DNA from 2 places in the Nitrobacter winogradskyi Nb-255 genome. Region 1 is predicted to be linked to the other one. Evidence: predicted binding sites of a transcription regulator. Region 1 holds the regulator's gene; the other holds the start of a gene.
The links. Region 1 encodes HrcA, which represses chaperone genes, less so after heat shock. Its sites were predicted from a motif close to GTTAGCACTCNCNNNNNGNGAGTGCTAAC; they were not measured.

Region 1 (7,956 bases):
GGCGGCGTTGGCTTCCGCGTCCTTGACCATCTTCTCGATGTCGGCCTCCGACAGGCCGCCCGAGGCCTGGATGCGGATCTGCTGTTCCTTGCCGGTCGCCTTGTCCTTGGCGGAAACGTTGACGATGCCGTTGGCGTCGATGTCGAACGTCACCTCGATCTGGGGCATACCGCGCGGAGCGGGCGGAATGCCCATCAGATCGAACTGGCCGAGGATCTTGTTGTCCGCCGCCATTTCACGTTCGCCCTGGAAGACGCGAATGGTGACGGCGTTCTGGTTATCCTCGGCTGTCGAGAACACCTGACTTTTCTTGGTCGGGATCGTGGTATTGCGGTCGATGATGCGGGTGAACACCCCGCCCAGCGTCTCGATGCCCAGCGACAGCGGAGTGACGTCGAGCAGCAGCACGTCCTTGACGTCGCCCTGCAGTACGCCGGCCTGGATCGCCGCGCCGATCGCGACAACCTCGTCCGGGTTGACGCCCTTGTGCGGCTCCTTGCCGAACAACTGCTTGACCACTTCCTGGACCTTCGGCATGCGCGTCATGCCGCCGACCAGCACCACTTCGCCGATCTCCCCCGCCGTCAGGCCGGCATCCTTCAGCGCCTTGCGGCACGGCTCGATCGTCTTCTGAACGAGATCATCGACCAGCGCCTCGAACTTGGCGCGTGTGAGCTTCATCGTCAGATGCTTCGGGCCGGACTGGTCGGCCGTGATGAACGGCAGATTGATCTCGGTCTGCGTGGTCGACGACAGTTCGATCTTCGCTTTCTCGGCGGCTTCCTTCAACCGCTGCAAGGCCAGCTTGTCGTTGCGCAGGTTGATGCCCTGCTCCTTCTGGAATTCGTCCGCGAGATAGTTGACCAGACGCATGTCGAAGTCTTCGCCGCCGAGGAAGGTATCCCCGTTGGTCGACTTCACCTCGAACACGCCGTCGCCGATCTCGAGAACCGACACGTCGAACGTGCCGCCGCCGAGATCATATACCGCGATGGTGCCGGCCTTCGACTTGTCGAGGCCGTAGGCGAGCGCGGCCGCGGTCGGCTCGTTGATGATGCGCAGCACTTCGAGGCCGGCAATTTTGCCGGCGTCCTTGGTCGCCTGACGTTGCGCGTCGTTGAAGTAGGCGGGCACGGTGATGACGGCCTGATCGACCTTCTGACCGAGATGAGCCTCGGCGGTCTCCTTCATCTTCTGAAGCGTGAAGGCCGAAATCTGCGAGGGCGAATAGGTTTTGCCATCGGCCTCGACCCAGGCGTCGCCGTTGCCGGCTTTCGCGATCTTGTAAGGGACAAGCTGCTTGTCCTTTTCAACCGTGGGGTCGTCGTAGCGGCGGCCGATCAGGCGCTTGACGGCGAAAATGGTCCGCTCGGGATTGGTCACAGCCTGGCGCTTGGCCGGCTGCCCGACGAGACGCTCGCCATCATCGCTAAAGGCGACGATGGACGGCGTGGTCCGCATCCCTTCCGCGTTCTCGATGACTTTCGGCGTCTTGCCGTCCATTACCGCCACGCACGAATTAGTGGTGCCGAGGTCGATCCCAATGACCTTTCCCATGGTCCTCATATCCTTCTTGTTGCGGCAGTCCGGGCAGGCCCTGACGGCACCCTCATCCAGACCCCCAGATATCAATTACTCGCGATATAGCGACGGTGAGCCTCATATAGGAGGGGGGGTGGGGGCCGCAAGGACCGGACATCTATCCGCCGGCTGAAAACGCAATTCTTTTGCGTCCCTGTCAGCCAGGGACGATCCGGACAAGCCGATAATTAACCTAGCCGGCCCAGTCGTCTTGGGCCATGGTGAAGACGGCTGGCGGTGCCCTGCGCCGACGGCTGATGCGCTTGATGCGGCAGTCAGGTTTCGTAGAATGCATCATCTGAATCATCTTCCCGGACCGCTGGCCTGACGATCATTGAACGGCCTCAATGCAAATCCAGATAAGCGCGCATGAGACATTTTCTGCACGTATTTGCCATTCTCTGCCTGCTGAGCGGCGCCAATCCGTCCCTCGCCAGCGACGTGATCTATGCGCCGGGCAGCCGGATCGGGCTGGTTCCGCTGATAGGCCTCAACCCCGCGAAGACATTTCCGGGTTTTGAGACCGCGGATCAGCGCGTCAAGGTCGTCGTCGCCGAACTCCCCGCCGCCGCTTTTAGAGACGTGGAAACTGTCGCGAAGTCGAACGCCGTCGACCCCCGAGGTCCAAAGCCGCAAGGTCTCGAGACCGCGAGCGGGCAGGGTTATTTCATCGTCGAATCCGCCAAGAACGGTGAAGACAATGTCCGGCGCTACTCAATGGTGATTTCGGGCGGCACCTTTTCCGGATACGTCGCGGCGCAGGTGCCGGAGAATGTCGCGAAGATCTATTCCGATGAGGCCGTGCAGAAGATGTTCGCAACGGTCGCCCTGCGCAAGGAAGTCCCGCTCGAGGAGCAACTGGGCCTGCTGCCCTTCAAGCTGAGCGAACTGAGCTCCTTCAAATTGATCCGGACGCTTACGCCGGGAGCCGTCATCCTGTTGTCCGATGCGGAAACGGAAAACAACATCGACAGCAGAGCCTTCATCATCATCAGCCCGATCGGTTCGGTCCCGGAGCGGCCGGATGATCGGAGCCGGTTCGCGCGCGACGTCGCAGCCACGATCCCGAACCTGCGTGAGGGACGCATCACCATGTCGGAGCCGATCCGGATCAACGGATCGCCCGGCTTCGAAACGCGAATCGATGGCACCAACACGCGAACGAATACGCCGGTAACCGTGGTGCAGTGGCTCGTGTTCGGCAGCGGAAAAACGGCGATGCGTCTGATCGGAAGCACGCCGCGGAGCGAATGGTCGGACGTTTTTCCGCGCTTCCGCGCGGTTCGTGACGGTATCCGGCCGCGTTAACCTCTCACGCTTCTGATTCAAATCAGAAGCGTGGCTCCGTGATCTTGATCCGACGCGCGCTGCCATTATTCCGGCGCGGCCGCCTTGGCTCCGCCCTTCGCAACGCCCACCAGCGCCGGGCGCAGCACCCGCTCTCCGATCATGTAGCCGGCTTGAATGACCTGGGCGACCGTGCCGACGGGGATCGACGGATCGGGAACTTCGTACATGGCCTGATGGACGTTGGGATCGAATTTTTCGCCCGCCGGATCAAATTTTTTCACGCCATGCTTTTCCAGAGCGTTGTGCAGCGAGCGTTCGGTCAGCTCCACGCCCTCGATCAGGGCTTTCAGGCCGGGATCTGGCGCCGCGCGAGCGTCCGCCGGCACCGCATCAAGCGCGCGCTGCAGATTGTCGGCGATCTCCAGAACGTCGCGCGCGAAGCCCGAGATGCCGTAGGTTCGAGCGTCCGAGACCTCCCGCGCCGTACGCTTGCGCAGATTCTCCATCTCCGCCAGCGTGCGCAACGTCCGATCTTTCGCCTCTGCGAGCTGCTTGTTCAGCGCGTCGAGCGCATCGTCCTCGGGATCGTCCGGCATGACATACGGCTTGGATACCACCGGCTCGACCTCCGCAGCCGGTTCGCCGGACTTGTCTGTTTTGCCGTCGGAATCGGTCATTACGCAGCCTTCTCGCAATTGTCTCGAATGGAAAGGAATGGTCGTGCGGGATATCGTGGTTCAGGCGTAAAAATCAAGCGTGGCGGGTCCGGCTCACCTGCCGAGCATCTGGCTGACGATGCGCGCGGCGTAGTCCACCATCGGGATCACGCGCGCGTAGTTCAGCCGGGTGGGTCCGATCACGCCGAGAACGCCAACGATATGACCGGCGCCATCGCTGTAGGGTGCGATGATCGTCGATGATCCGGACAGCGAGAACAGCTTGTTTTCCGAGCCGATGAAGATCCGCACGCCGTCGGCGCGCTCGGCGCGGCCAAGCAGATCGATCACCTCGCGCTTGGTTTCAAGGTCGTCGAACAATAGCCGCACCCGTTCGAGGTCCTCCATCGCGTGCAGGTCCTCGAGCAGGTTGGCGTGGCCTCGCACGATCAATTGGCGGTCGTCGCTGTCGCCGCCGGACCAGCTCGCGATTCCGGCCGCGACGATTTTTTGTGTGAGCTGATCGAGCTCCGCCTTGCTTTGCGCCAGCGCGGTTTCCAGCTCGAGCCGGGCCTCGGCGAGCGTCCGGCCGCGAATCCGGGCATTCAGAAAATTGGATGCTTCCGTCAGCGCTGAGGCCGGAACGCCGGAAGGGAGCGTCAGCACGCGATTTTCGACCTGTCCGTCTTCTGCGACCAGCACCACCAGCGCCTTGTCGGGCTCCAGCCTGACAAACTCGATATGCTTCAAGCGCACGTTTGATTTCGCCGTCAGCACCACCGCCGCCGTCCGGGTCAATCCGGACAGCCGCGTCAAGGCTTCCTCCAGCGCGGCCTCGACCGATTGCGCCTTGCCGACCGACGCGAGCTGGCTCTGGATCGATTGGCGTTCCGGTTCGGTGAGATCTCCAACCTGCATCAGGGCATCGACAAAAAAACGCAGGCCGAGCTCGGTCGGCAGGCGCCCGGCCGAGGTGTGCGGCGCGTAAATCAGCCCGAGCTGTTCGAGATCGGACATCACATTGCGGACCGAGGCCGGAGAGAGCGGCACCGCGATCAGCCGGGAAATGTTGCGGGAGCCCACGGGTTCGCCCGTTGCAAGATAGCTCTCGACGATCTGGCGAAAAATGTCGCGCGAGCGCTCGTTCAACTGGGCAAGCCCGGCGTTCGGTGCAATCAGACCAATCGGATCGTGATGGGCCAACGCTATTATCTCCCGCGCATAATGTTCGTCGTGCCTGAGACCGCTTCTAATCTGTCTCTCCCTCGCACCAGTTACAAGCAGGCTTTGGGCAATTGCGGTTCTGAGAGCAATTGCAAGTCTGACCCTTGCCGGTGCGGCTCCCCACCCCTAAAAGCACGGCACGAAGATTCTCATGAATTGCTGGAGGGGTTCCCATGCGACCTAGCCGTCGTGCACCGGATGAACTGCGCGCCGTGTCGCTGGAACGAGGCGTGGTCAAATACGCCGAAGGCTCCTGCTTGGTGAAGTTCGGCGATACCCATGTGCTGGTCACCGCGACGCTCGAGGAGCGGCTGCCGCCATGGCTCAAGGGCCAGGGCCGGGGCTGGGTGACGGCCGAATACGGAATGCTGCCTCGCGCCACGCTGGAGCGGACCCGGCGCGAGGCCTCCGCCGGCAAGCAGGGCGGCCGGACCGTCGAAATCCAGCGCCTGATCGGCCGTTCCCTGCGGGCCGCGGTCGATCTCGAGGCGCTCGGCGAGCGCCAGATCACGATCGATTGCGACGTCATTCAGGCCGACGGCGGCACGCGCACCGCGTCGATCACCGGCGCCTGGGTCGCGCTGGCCGACTGCGTCAACTGGATGAAGGCCCGCAACATGCTCAAGGCCGGCGTGCTTCGAGGCAATGTCGCGGCGATCTCCTGCGGCATCTACAACGGCACGCCTGTCCTCGATCTAGACTATGCCGAGGATTCGGAAGCCGATACAGACGCAAACTTCGTGATGACCGGCGAAGGACGCATCATCGAGGTGCAGGGAACCGCCGAAAAGGTGCCTTTCTCCGATGATGAGTTTCTCGCGCTGATGGCGCTGGCGAAAAAAGGGGTCGCGCGGCTGGTGGATTTGCAGAAAATGGCGGTGGCGTGATTCGCCGCTTGCGCGGTTCATCCGCAGGACTTGCGTCCTGTCGCGTTTTCCAGCGAAGCGGGCTTCCCGTCGCGTCAGGAAAACCTTTCAGAACAAGAAGCTGAAGTCCGATCGGTCATGCATCGTCGAATCGCCGGCAAGCTCGTGATCGCCACCCACAATCCCGGCAAGCTCGCCGAGATCCGCGAGCTGCTTGCGCCTTATGGCGTCGAAGCGGTCTCCGCGGGCGAACTCGGTCTCGACGAGCCTGAGGAAACAGGCGAGGATTTCCGCGCCAATGCCCGGATCAAGGCGACCTCTGCTGCCCTGAGCGCAAAGCTTCCGGCCTTTGCCGATGATTCCGGCCTGGTCGTCGATGCGCTCGACGGCGCGCCGGGCATCCACTCCGCACGATGGGCCGGCAAACCTGCGGATTTTTCCGCGGCGATGGCGCGGATCGAGCGCCTTCTGCAGGAGCGCGGCGCGACCAGCGCGGACCAGCGTAAGGCTCACTTCATTTCGGCGCTCTGCGTCGCGTGGCCGGACGGCCATCTCCAGGAAGTCGAAGGCCGCGTGGACGGCACGCTGGTCTGGCCGCCGCGGGGCACGGCCGGTTTCGGCTATGATCCGGTATTTCTGCCGGACGGGCACGGCCGCACCTTCGGCGAGATGGCCGGCATCGAGAAGCATGGGCTTCCGCCGCGCGGTCTTGGCCTGTCGCATCGCGCCCGCGCATTCGTGAAACTGGCGGAGATTGCCCTTGAGCCCCGCTGATCCGGCCGCTGCGTTCGGCGTTTACATCCACTGGCCGTTCTGCCTGTCGAAGTGTCCGTATTGCGATTTCAACAGTCACGTGCGCCACGCGCCGATCGATGAAGAACGCTTTACACGGGCTTTCGCGCGCGAGATCGAGACCACGGCGGCCCGCTCGCGCGGACGCACGGTGTCCTCGATTTTCCTCGGCGGCGGCACGCCGTCCCTGATGCGGCCGCAGACCGTGGGCGCCATTCTCGACGCAATCGGAAAGCATTGGAGCGTTGCCGATGACGTCGAGGTCACGCTGGAAGCCAATCCGACCAGCGTGGAGGCCACACGATTCCGCGGCTACCGCGCCGCGGGCGTCAATCGGGTCTCGCTCGGGGTGCAGGCGCTCGACGATTCCTCGCTGAAGGCGCTCGGTCGGCTGCACACGGCGCGCGAGGCGCAGGATGCGGTTGCGATCGCGCGCTCGGTCTTCGATCGCTATTCCTTCGATCTGATCTATGCGCGTCCGGACCAGACACCGGCGATGTGGGCCGGGGAGTTGCAGCGCGCGATCTCGGAGGCGGCGGAGCATCTGTCGCTCTATCAATTGACGATCGAAGCGGGGACGCCGTTTTTCGACCTGCATGCGGCGGGGAAGCTCAAGACCCCCGATGAGGCGATGGCGCGAGACTTGTACGACGTCACGCAGGACGTCTGCGCGCGTCATGGCCTGCCCGCTTACGAGATCTCGAACCATGCGCGGCCGGGCGCGGAATGCCGGCACAATCTGGTCTACTGGCGCGGTCAGGAATATGCGGGCATCGGCCCCGGAGCGCACGGTCGCCTCGACATCGACGGCGTCAGGCACGCCATCGCCACCGAGAAGCGGCCCGAAGCCTGGCTCATGCGCGTCGAGGCGAACGGCAACGGAATTGTCGCCGATGACCCGTTGAACAGCGAAGAGCGCGCCGACGAATTCCTGCTCATGGGACTGCGCTTGCGCGAGGGCATCGATCCGCGGCGCTACGCGGCGCTGTCGGGCCGCTCTCTTGATCCCCGGCGCATCGCGATCCTCCGTGACGAAGGCGCGATCATGATCAGCACCGACGGCCGTTTGCGCGTCACGCAGGATGGCTTCCCCGTCCTCGATGCCGTGGTGGCCGATCTCGCCGCATAGAGCATGATCCCGAAAATTGGAAACCGGTTTTCGGGATCATGCTCGATCAAAAAGTTAAGGCTATAGCCTTTTCGAGCGGAGCATGTCCTCGAGCTTGACCCGAGGCTGGATACCGGTTGGCGTGAAGACCGCGCTTCATAACAATCCGGATCAGGCGCCAAAACTTTTTGGCGAGCCTGCCACTGACTGGCCGCCGCCGGATGCGACGCGCATGACGGCGAGGCCGCGCTGATTGGTGCCGTCGGAACGGAATCGAAACAAGCCGTCGATGCCGGCAAAGCCGGAGGCGTTGGTCAGCGTTTCCGCCGCGAAGCGCTGCGATCCCTGAGTACGGGCGAGAGCCGCCACCAGCGCGACCGCATCATAGGCAAGGGTCGCCGTACGCACCGGCTCACCGCCGAACTTGGTGCGGTAGCGG
Region 2 (7,956 bases), 1.2 Mb from region 1:
CGCATGGAAGGGTCCGGTCTCGTTCAACCGCCAGCTCAGCGCGCGGCAGTCGCGATGAAACTGGTCCCAGGACACCGGGAAAGCCTTGTCGGGTGTTTTGTGAGCGCTCACTTGGTGATTCCGTCAGGAGTGTTTTCTTGATAGCGCTTTCGAGCGAAGCATGTCCCTGGACTTGAGTGCAAGCACGCCAACAGGAACAACGAATGACCGTTACTGAAGCACCTTGAGCGTCGCCAGCATCGCCTTCACGGCGTCCATTGCCGTTGTCAGGTTGGCCTGATCGCGGGATCGCACCACGATGCTCGTGTTCGGCTTGCCGTTCTCGTCGAGGAACGGATAACTGCCGATTGCGGTGTCCGGATGCGCCTCGGCGATCTCGCGCAGCGGCGTGCCGATGTCACCCTCACGGCAGTTGCCGCGCACCGATTCCGACAGCATCCGATCGCCGACCCGCAGCGTCGGCGCGACGATATCCATCATCGCTTGCATGATCGAAGGCACGCCCGCCATGACGATAACGTTGTCGATGCGGAAACCGGGCGCCAGAATGGTTGCGCTTTGAATCGGTTGGGCTCCCTGGGGAATGCGCGCCATCCGCAACCGCGCCTCATTCAACTCGCCGGGCTTCTGGTAGCGCTCCTTGAAACGCGCCACCACTTCGGGATGATGATCGATGCTGACATCCAGGGCTTTCGCGACGCTGTCGGCGGTGATGTCGTCATGCGTGGGGCCGATCCCTCCGGTGGTGAAGACATAGGTGTAACGCGCCCGAAGCGCGTTCACCGCCGCGACGATATCGGATTCGTCGTCGGCGACGATTCGAACCTCCTTGAGATCGATTCCGATATTCGTCAGGTATTCCGCGATGAATCCGATGTTTTTGTCCTTCGTCCTGCCGGACAGGATTTCATCTCCGATCACCAGAACGCCCGCGGTGACAATATCACCCATCACCTCTCCTCGCCGTCAGCAGGCTCTTGTCGCTCGCCACGCAAGGAAGCGATCGTGACACGGCTGCGCGCATTCGTGATCATCACATGACCCGCAGCCACGCCAGCGTCAAGACGCGCGCCTCCAACTGCGGAACGGCAAGAGCCGGCGGCGTTCCATCGTGAGGCTCGCCTCAATGCAGACGAAACACGCCATCCACCGCGCGCAATTCCGCAGGCTTGATCAGCCTCGAATGCGCGACCGTCACGGAAACCAGTGGACCGTCGAGCTGCTTTTCCCAAAAGGCGAGGAAGTCGCACAGCACCGGAAACTTCGGAAACATGTCGTAATTCTGCCAGACGTAACTCTGCAACAGCCACTGCCGATCGGGCCGGCGGTACAGGATTTCCGCAGTCGTCAAACCATAGCCGAGCACCTGCTTGCGAAAGTCGTCGGTAACGCCGCCGGGCCGCACATCATCCTTCGAAACCATGTCCAAACCTCCCTGGAAGGAGGCTGCGCCATCGGCGAAGTGACGGACTGGCTTCCCCGATCGCGCCAATGCCTCCATAGACCCGGCTTCGAACCGTTGGCTGACGGCCGCCATTCTTCGACGGATCATCCAGAAAATGTGACACCGCCCCGCCCCGATCGCAAGGTGGGCAACAGAATAGCATGTTGATTAACTTAGTTCTGGCAGCGACTTACCGCGCCTGCTAACAATGGATTTGCCGTTGCGAGGATCGGATGAACCACATTGGCAGTCTCCACCCTGGATTGCTTAAAAAATCCGCCTCTCACCCTTGTCCACGTCCCGAGCGTGCCTTATGTCCTGTGCGGTCATGCTGGCACTCGCTGGTATTGACTGCCAGAATTCACAAACATCACAGATTTTCAATGTCTTAGGAGGACTGCATGAAATTCCGTCCGCTTCACGACCGCGTCGTGGTCAAGCGCATCGACGCAGAAGAGAAGACCGCAGGCGGCATCATCATTCCCGACACGGCCAAGGAAAAGCCCTCGCAGGGCGAGGTTGTCGCCGTCGGCCCCGGCGGCCGCGACGAGGCCGGCAAGCTGATCCCGATCGACCTCAAGGTCGGCGACCGCGTGTTGTTCGGCAAGTGGTCCGGCACCGAGGTCAAGATCGAGGGTCAGGATCTCCTGATCATGAAGGAATCCGACATCATGGGCGTCCTCACCGACGTCGCGCCCGCCAAGAAGAAGGCCGCCTGAGCGCCATTCCCTGCACGATCATTCAAAGGAACAACTCAACATGTCAGCCAAAGATGTCAAATTCGGCGTCGACGCTCGCGACAAGATGCTGCGCGGCGTGGACATCCTCGCCAATGCCGTGAAGGTGACGCTGGGTCCGAAGGGCCGCAACGTCGTGCTCGAAAAGTCGTTCGGCGCGCCCCGCATCACCAAGGACGGCGTCACCGTCGCCAAGGAAATTGAGCTTGACGACAAGTTCGAGAACATGGGCGCGCAGATGGTGCGCGAAGTCGCCTCCAAGTCAGCAGACGCGGCCGGCGACGGCACCACCACCGCGACGGTTCTGGCCCAGGCAATCGTGAAGGAAGGCGCCAAGTCGGTCGCCGCCGGCATGAACCCGATGGACCTGAAGCGTGGTATTGATCTCGCCGTCGAAGCCGTGGTCGCAGACCTCAGCCGCAACTCCAAGAAAGTCACCTCGAACGAGGAAATCGCCCAGGTCGGCACCATCTCGGCCAACGGCGATTCCGAAATCGGCAAGTTCCTCGCCGACGCCATGAAGAAGGTCGGCAACGAGGGTGTCATCACCGTCGAGGAAGCCAAGTCGCTGGAGACCGAACTCGATGTCGTCGAGGGCATGCAGTTCGACCGCGGCTACATCTCGCCCTACTTCGTCACCAACGCCGAAAAGATGCGCGTCGAGATGGACGACGCCTACATCCTGATCAACGAGAAGAAGCTGTCCTCGCTGAATGAACTGCTGCCGCTGCTCGAAGCCGTGGTGCAGACCGGCAAACCGCTGGTTATCGTCGCGGAAGACGTCGAGGGCGAGGCTCTGGCGACGCTGGTGGTCAACCGCCTGCGCGGCGGCCTCAAGGTCGCGGCCGTCAAGGCGCCAGGCTTCGGCGACCGCCGCAAGGCCATGCTGCAGGACATCGCGATCCTGACCGGCGGTCAGGCGATCAGCGAAGACCTCGGCATCAAGCTCGAGAACGTCACGCTGCAGATGCTCGGCCGCGCCAAGAAGGTGATGATCGACAAGGAAAACACCACGATCGTCAACGGCGCCGGCAAGAAGGCCGACATCGAGGCGCGCGTGGCGCAGATCAAGGCGCAGATCGAGGAGACCACCTCGGACTACGACCGCGAGAAGCTGCAGGAGCGTCTGGCCAAGCTCGCGGGCGGCGTCGCGGTGATCCGCGTCGGCGGCGCGACCGAGGTCGAGGTGAAGGAGCGCAAGGATCGCGTGGACGACGCGATGCACGCGACCCGCGCGGCGGTCGAGGAAGGCATCGTGCCGGGCGGCGGCGTCGCCCTGCTCCGTGCTTCCGAGCAGCTCAAGCGCATCAAGACCCAGAACGACGACCAGAAGACCGGCGTCGAGATCGTGCGCAAGGCGCTGTCCGCGCCGGCCCGCCAGATCGCGATCAACGCGGGCGAGGACGGCAGCGTCATCGTCGGCAAGATCCTCGAGAAGGAGCAGTATTCCTACGGCTTCGACTCGCAGACCGGCGACTACGGCAACCTGATCTCCAAGGGCATCATCGACCCGACCAAGGTCGTGCGCACCGCGATCCAGAACGCCGCATCCGTCGCCTCGCTTCTGATCACCACCGAAGCGATGGTCGCCGAACTGCCGAAGAAGAACAGCCCTGCCCCGGCGATGCCGGGCGGCGGCATGGGCGGCATGGATTTCTGATCCACTCGTTCGAGCAATTCACGAAATGCAAACCCCGGCAGCGATGCCGGGGTTTTCATTTTTACAAGCTCGAGACTCGTCACGCCGAACGCGATGCAGAACGGAAGCACTACGTCGCACAGCGAATACAAAAAAGCCTAGCGGAAACGCATGGCTTTATCGCTGGCAACGCAAACTCACTCGGAAATGCAACTTGAACTCTTCCATGGCGACCCTGAAAGTTGCCGGTGCCAATCTAAATCTATTCTTCGAGCTTCTTTTCGAGATAAATATGCTTAAACAGATCAACCACGTTTTGCACATAGACCGTAATGTCTTCTGCAGCATCCTGTAGCTGGGGCAACGTTGTATAAGCCCGCATCAGTTTGAATTTTCCCTCTCCCTCCCGCTCATACATCAGAAGCTCGAAGCGATGATTCTCTTTCCTATCGGTGGTCAATGAAATGAAACCATGCGCTAGATTTGCGCAGATCGTTGTACTTCAGAAGATCCTCGCAAGCCTTCTCTAACTCAAACCTATAGGCCTCGTAGCCTTCGCGCTCTGCAATGCGCCGCACCGCCTTGATACGCTTGTCGATTGGATAAGGAAACTTCAGCTCTAGCTTTACTGCGATATCGGCCAGCAGAAATTCGACCTGCGCGTAAGACATTATTATCCGCCCCCGGACATATGTCATTTCCTTCACAAGCGATTTCTGGAGTTCAGTCGGCCCGTTCATCTAATGCCCAACCAAATAGAGGACAAACGCCGCTACCACAGTGGCCGGAATGCCGACAATCCCTTGGCGCAAACGCTCAATCCAAAAAATCAACAGTGACGATATCGCATGTCCGCATTCCAGCACGGACCATTGGTGCGAAAAGTACAAGCACCACGCGCGCTACCTCAGTTCCACCGGCAGCGGCGCGAGCACGTCGCCCTTGGGCTCCGCCACCACATTGATCGCGAAGGTCTCGATCGTCAGCGGACCACGCTTGCGTTCGAGGGTTGCGATCTTCTCGACCTGATTGAAAGAGTGCGCAACCGGCGGCCAGTTGCTGGAGCCGTCATCGACGAAAAGCAGCCGGCCCGCGAGCTGGTCCGCGTCCGGCGGCGGGGCGTTGATCCAGCGAATGCGCTCGAAGTGCTGCGCGACGCATGTGCCCTCCGGCAGGTAGAACCGGAGCCAGCTCGTCACGCCATACCCCTGAGCGAGCACGCACCGTGCGCCGTTTTTATCGCGCAACGCCTCGATCCCGGCGGCAAGCTCGCGCACCCCAACGCCGACGCTGCGCACCGAGGCATCACGCCGATAGGCCGAGAGAACGCCGGTGTTCACCTGCACCACCAGAGCCACGAACATGCCGACGCCCACCGGCAGCGCCCAGCGGCGGCACGCATCGGCGAAATTCCGGCCGCACGGCTGCCAGCGCGCGACGTCGGAAGCGACCGCCGCCGCGATCGCCAGCGCCGGATAGATCGGCCCGAACCAGTTGGCCTCGACGCGGCCATGCAGCGAATGCCAGACGAAATAGAGCGTCAGCGTCCACACCGTCGCATTGATCAGCACGCGCGCGGCGCGCGTGCCCTCGCCGCGCTTCGACAATGCAAACAGCCCCATCGCGGCGAGCGCAAACACCGGCGGCGTCGCAAAGGCGATCTGGGTCGGGATCAGTTCGACGATATAGCGAAGGGTGAACTGATCGACGCGCGCGCGGCCGAACTGCTTGGCGAACGACACCCAATGGTGCTCGGCATTCCAGATGATGACCGGCGAGAAGATCGCCAGCGCCACCAGACCCCCGAGATAGGGCCACGGCGTCCGCAGCCAGCGCCGCAACTCAGGTACAGTCAACAGCCAGATCAGGATCACCGGTCCGAAGAATAGCGCGGTATACTTCGACAGCAGCGCCGCGCCGACCGCAGCGCCGACCGCGAGCCACCAGGCGCCGCGCCCGCTCACCAGCAGTTCAGCAAGGAACAGCAGCACGAAACTCGATGCCGCCATCAATGGCGCGTCGGGAGTGACGATCACGGTGCCGGCCGCGACCATCAGCGTGACATTGAGAAAAACAGCCGCGGACGCCGCCGCGTGCGCACTGCCAAACAGCAGCATCGTCGTGCGGTAAACCGCAAAGCTCATCGGTAGCACGAGCAGGATCGACGCCAGCCGCACGCCGAGTTCGGTATCGCCCGCGATCATGGCGCCGAGGCGGATCACCACCGCCACCAGCGGCGGATGATCGTAATAACCGCCGGCCAGATGTTTCGACCATGTCCAGTAATAGGCTTCGTCGAAGGTCAGCGGCGTCAGCGCCGCGCAGACCAGCCGCAACGCCACCAGCGCGAGGACCGTAAGAACGACGGCGCGGACAGACCACGTCCCGGCCAGGCGCATCGCCGTGCTATCGCCTGCGCCAGACGAACAGGCTGGACACCGCGTAATTCCAGACCACGCCCATCAGCGCACCGGCCGCGCCCGCCAGCCACCAGATCGGCTTCTGATCGTAGACCGAAAACGCGACACCGACATTGGCGAGCAGGCCGACGCTGCACACCAGATAGAAAATCAGGAGGCCGCGAACAATGCCAAGTCCTTTCAGGCGCTGGTCGCGATAGGTCAGGAAATTGTTGAGCAGGAAGTTGCTCGTCATCGCCAGGATCGCGCCGAAGGCCTGCGAGTGCGGAAATGGCCAGGCCAGCACTTCGAGCGCGACAAACAGGCCGACGAAATGCACGACGACGCCGACCGATCCCACCAGAGCAAACAGCAGGAACCGCAGCGATACGGCATCATGAGTCAGCTTCGCCAGCACGAGGCCGAGGAAGTCCAGCGCGACCATCGAATCCAGCTTGCTCTCGCCGTGCAGACGCGAGCCGAAAGTGTAGGGAATCTCCCGGACACGCAACGCGCCGCGCGCCGTCGCGATCACGTCGAGCAGGATCTTGAAGCCCTGGGTCGAAAGCTCAGGCGCAAGCCGTTCGAAACGGTCGCGGCGAATCATGAAAAAGCCGCTCATGGGGTCGGCGATCTCGATGCGCAGCAGCTTCTTCGCGACCGAGGTTGCCAGCATGCTGAAGCCCGCGCGCTGCTTGTCGAAGCTGTCTGCGCTGCCGCCTTCGATGTAGCGGCTGCCGACGACGAGGTCGGCGGCGTTGCTTTCCAGCAGCCCGTGCATAGCCGGCAACCGGGTTTCATCGTGCTGAAGGTCGGCATCCATCACCGCGGCGCACGGCGCGCTCGAGGCCAGAATACCCTCGATGCATGCGCCGGACAGCCCGCGGCGGCCGACGCGCCTGATGCAGCGAACACGGGGATCGACCGCGGCCAGTTCGCGCACCACGTCCGAGGTTCCGTCGGGGGAATTGTCATCCACATAGATGACCTCCCACGCGATTCCCTTCAGCGCAGCGGTCAGCTTCTGGTACAACGCAACCACGTTGTCGCGCTCGTTGAAGGTGGGCACGACGACCGAAAGCTGGCGCGGCATACTGATTGATGGCTCGACCGGCTCCGGTCTGATGGCTTGATTCATGGCGCCAGCATATATCCGCGGCGGCTGGCAATGCCAAGATGACGGGCATCAGGCCAGCGGACACAGGACCGAACCGGCCGGGAGCGGGAAATTCTGATAAAAGCCAATCCCGATAAAAGCCGAAGATGTATGGGGAGCTGGCCGAAGCCAACGACCACGAACAACGGAGCGCGCGTACATCCGGCGCAGCCCAGTCATCCCGTGGTCGTTCCGGCGATGGAGCGGGCTTCGACATCGCCGTTGCGTTTAAGGTAGGTACGATCCGAGCGTCCGCAAGAGGCAGGGCCCCAATGGCGAGTAAAGCAGGCAACATTTATATCGGAATCGGCGGCTGGACCTTCGCGCCCTGGCGCGGCGTCTTCTACCCGGAGAAGCTCGCGCAAGCGAAAGAGCTGGCATATGCCGCCTCCAAGCTGACCTCGATCGAGATCAACGGCACCTATTACGGATCGCAGAAGCCGGAAAGCTTTCGCAAATGGGCGCTCGAGGTGCCTGACGGCTTTATATTCTCTCTGAAGGGCCCGCGCTTCGCTACCAATCGCCGGGTGCTGGCCGAAGCCGGCGATTCGGTGCAACGTTTCTATGATTCAGGCGTGCTG

Region 2: a site for HrcA is predicted at 1,775-1,803, ahead of groES (co-chaperone GroES). Genes of this name have one in related genera too.

Annotation. Positions count from the first base shown of each region.
Region 1 covers NC_007406.1:220,745-228,700, reverse strand. Annotated here, with positions in the region: gene dnaK (molecular chaperone DnaK) at 1-1,557, opposite strand, end outside; gene NWI_RS01025 (hypothetical protein) at 1,951-2,889, shown strand; gene grpE (nucleotide exchange factor GrpE) at 2,955-3,548, opposite strand; gene hrcA (heat-inducible transcriptional repressor HrcA) at 3,642-4,730, opposite strand; gene rph (ribonuclease PH) at 4,925-5,638, shown strand; gene rdgB (RdgB/HAM1 family non-canonical purine NTP pyrophosphatase) at 5,756-6,391, shown strand; gene hemW (radical SAM family heme chaperone HemW) at 6,378-7,538, shown strand; gene NWI_RS00995 (penicillin-binding protein activator) at 7,689-7,956, opposite strand, start outside.
Region 2 covers NC_007406.1:2,383,085-2,391,040, forward strand. Annotated here, with positions in the region: gene gpt (xanthine phosphoribosyltransferase) at 1-111, opposite strand, end outside; gene NWI_RS11415 (competence/damage-inducible protein A) at 211-951, opposite strand; gene NWI_RS11420 (usg protein) at 1,124-1,423, opposite strand; gene groES (co-chaperone GroES) at 1,846-2,163, shown strand; gene groL (chaperonin GroEL) at 2,204-3,841, shown strand; gene NWI_RS11435 (hypothetical protein) at 4,083-4,280, opposite strand; gene NWI_RS11440 (hypothetical protein) at 4,267-4,491, opposite strand; gene NWI_RS11445 (glycosyltransferase family 39 protein) at 4,723-6,219, opposite strand; gene NWI_RS11450 (glycosyltransferase) at 6,227-7,357, opposite strand; gene NWI_RS11455 (DUF72 domain-containing protein) at 7,648-7,956, shown strand, end outside.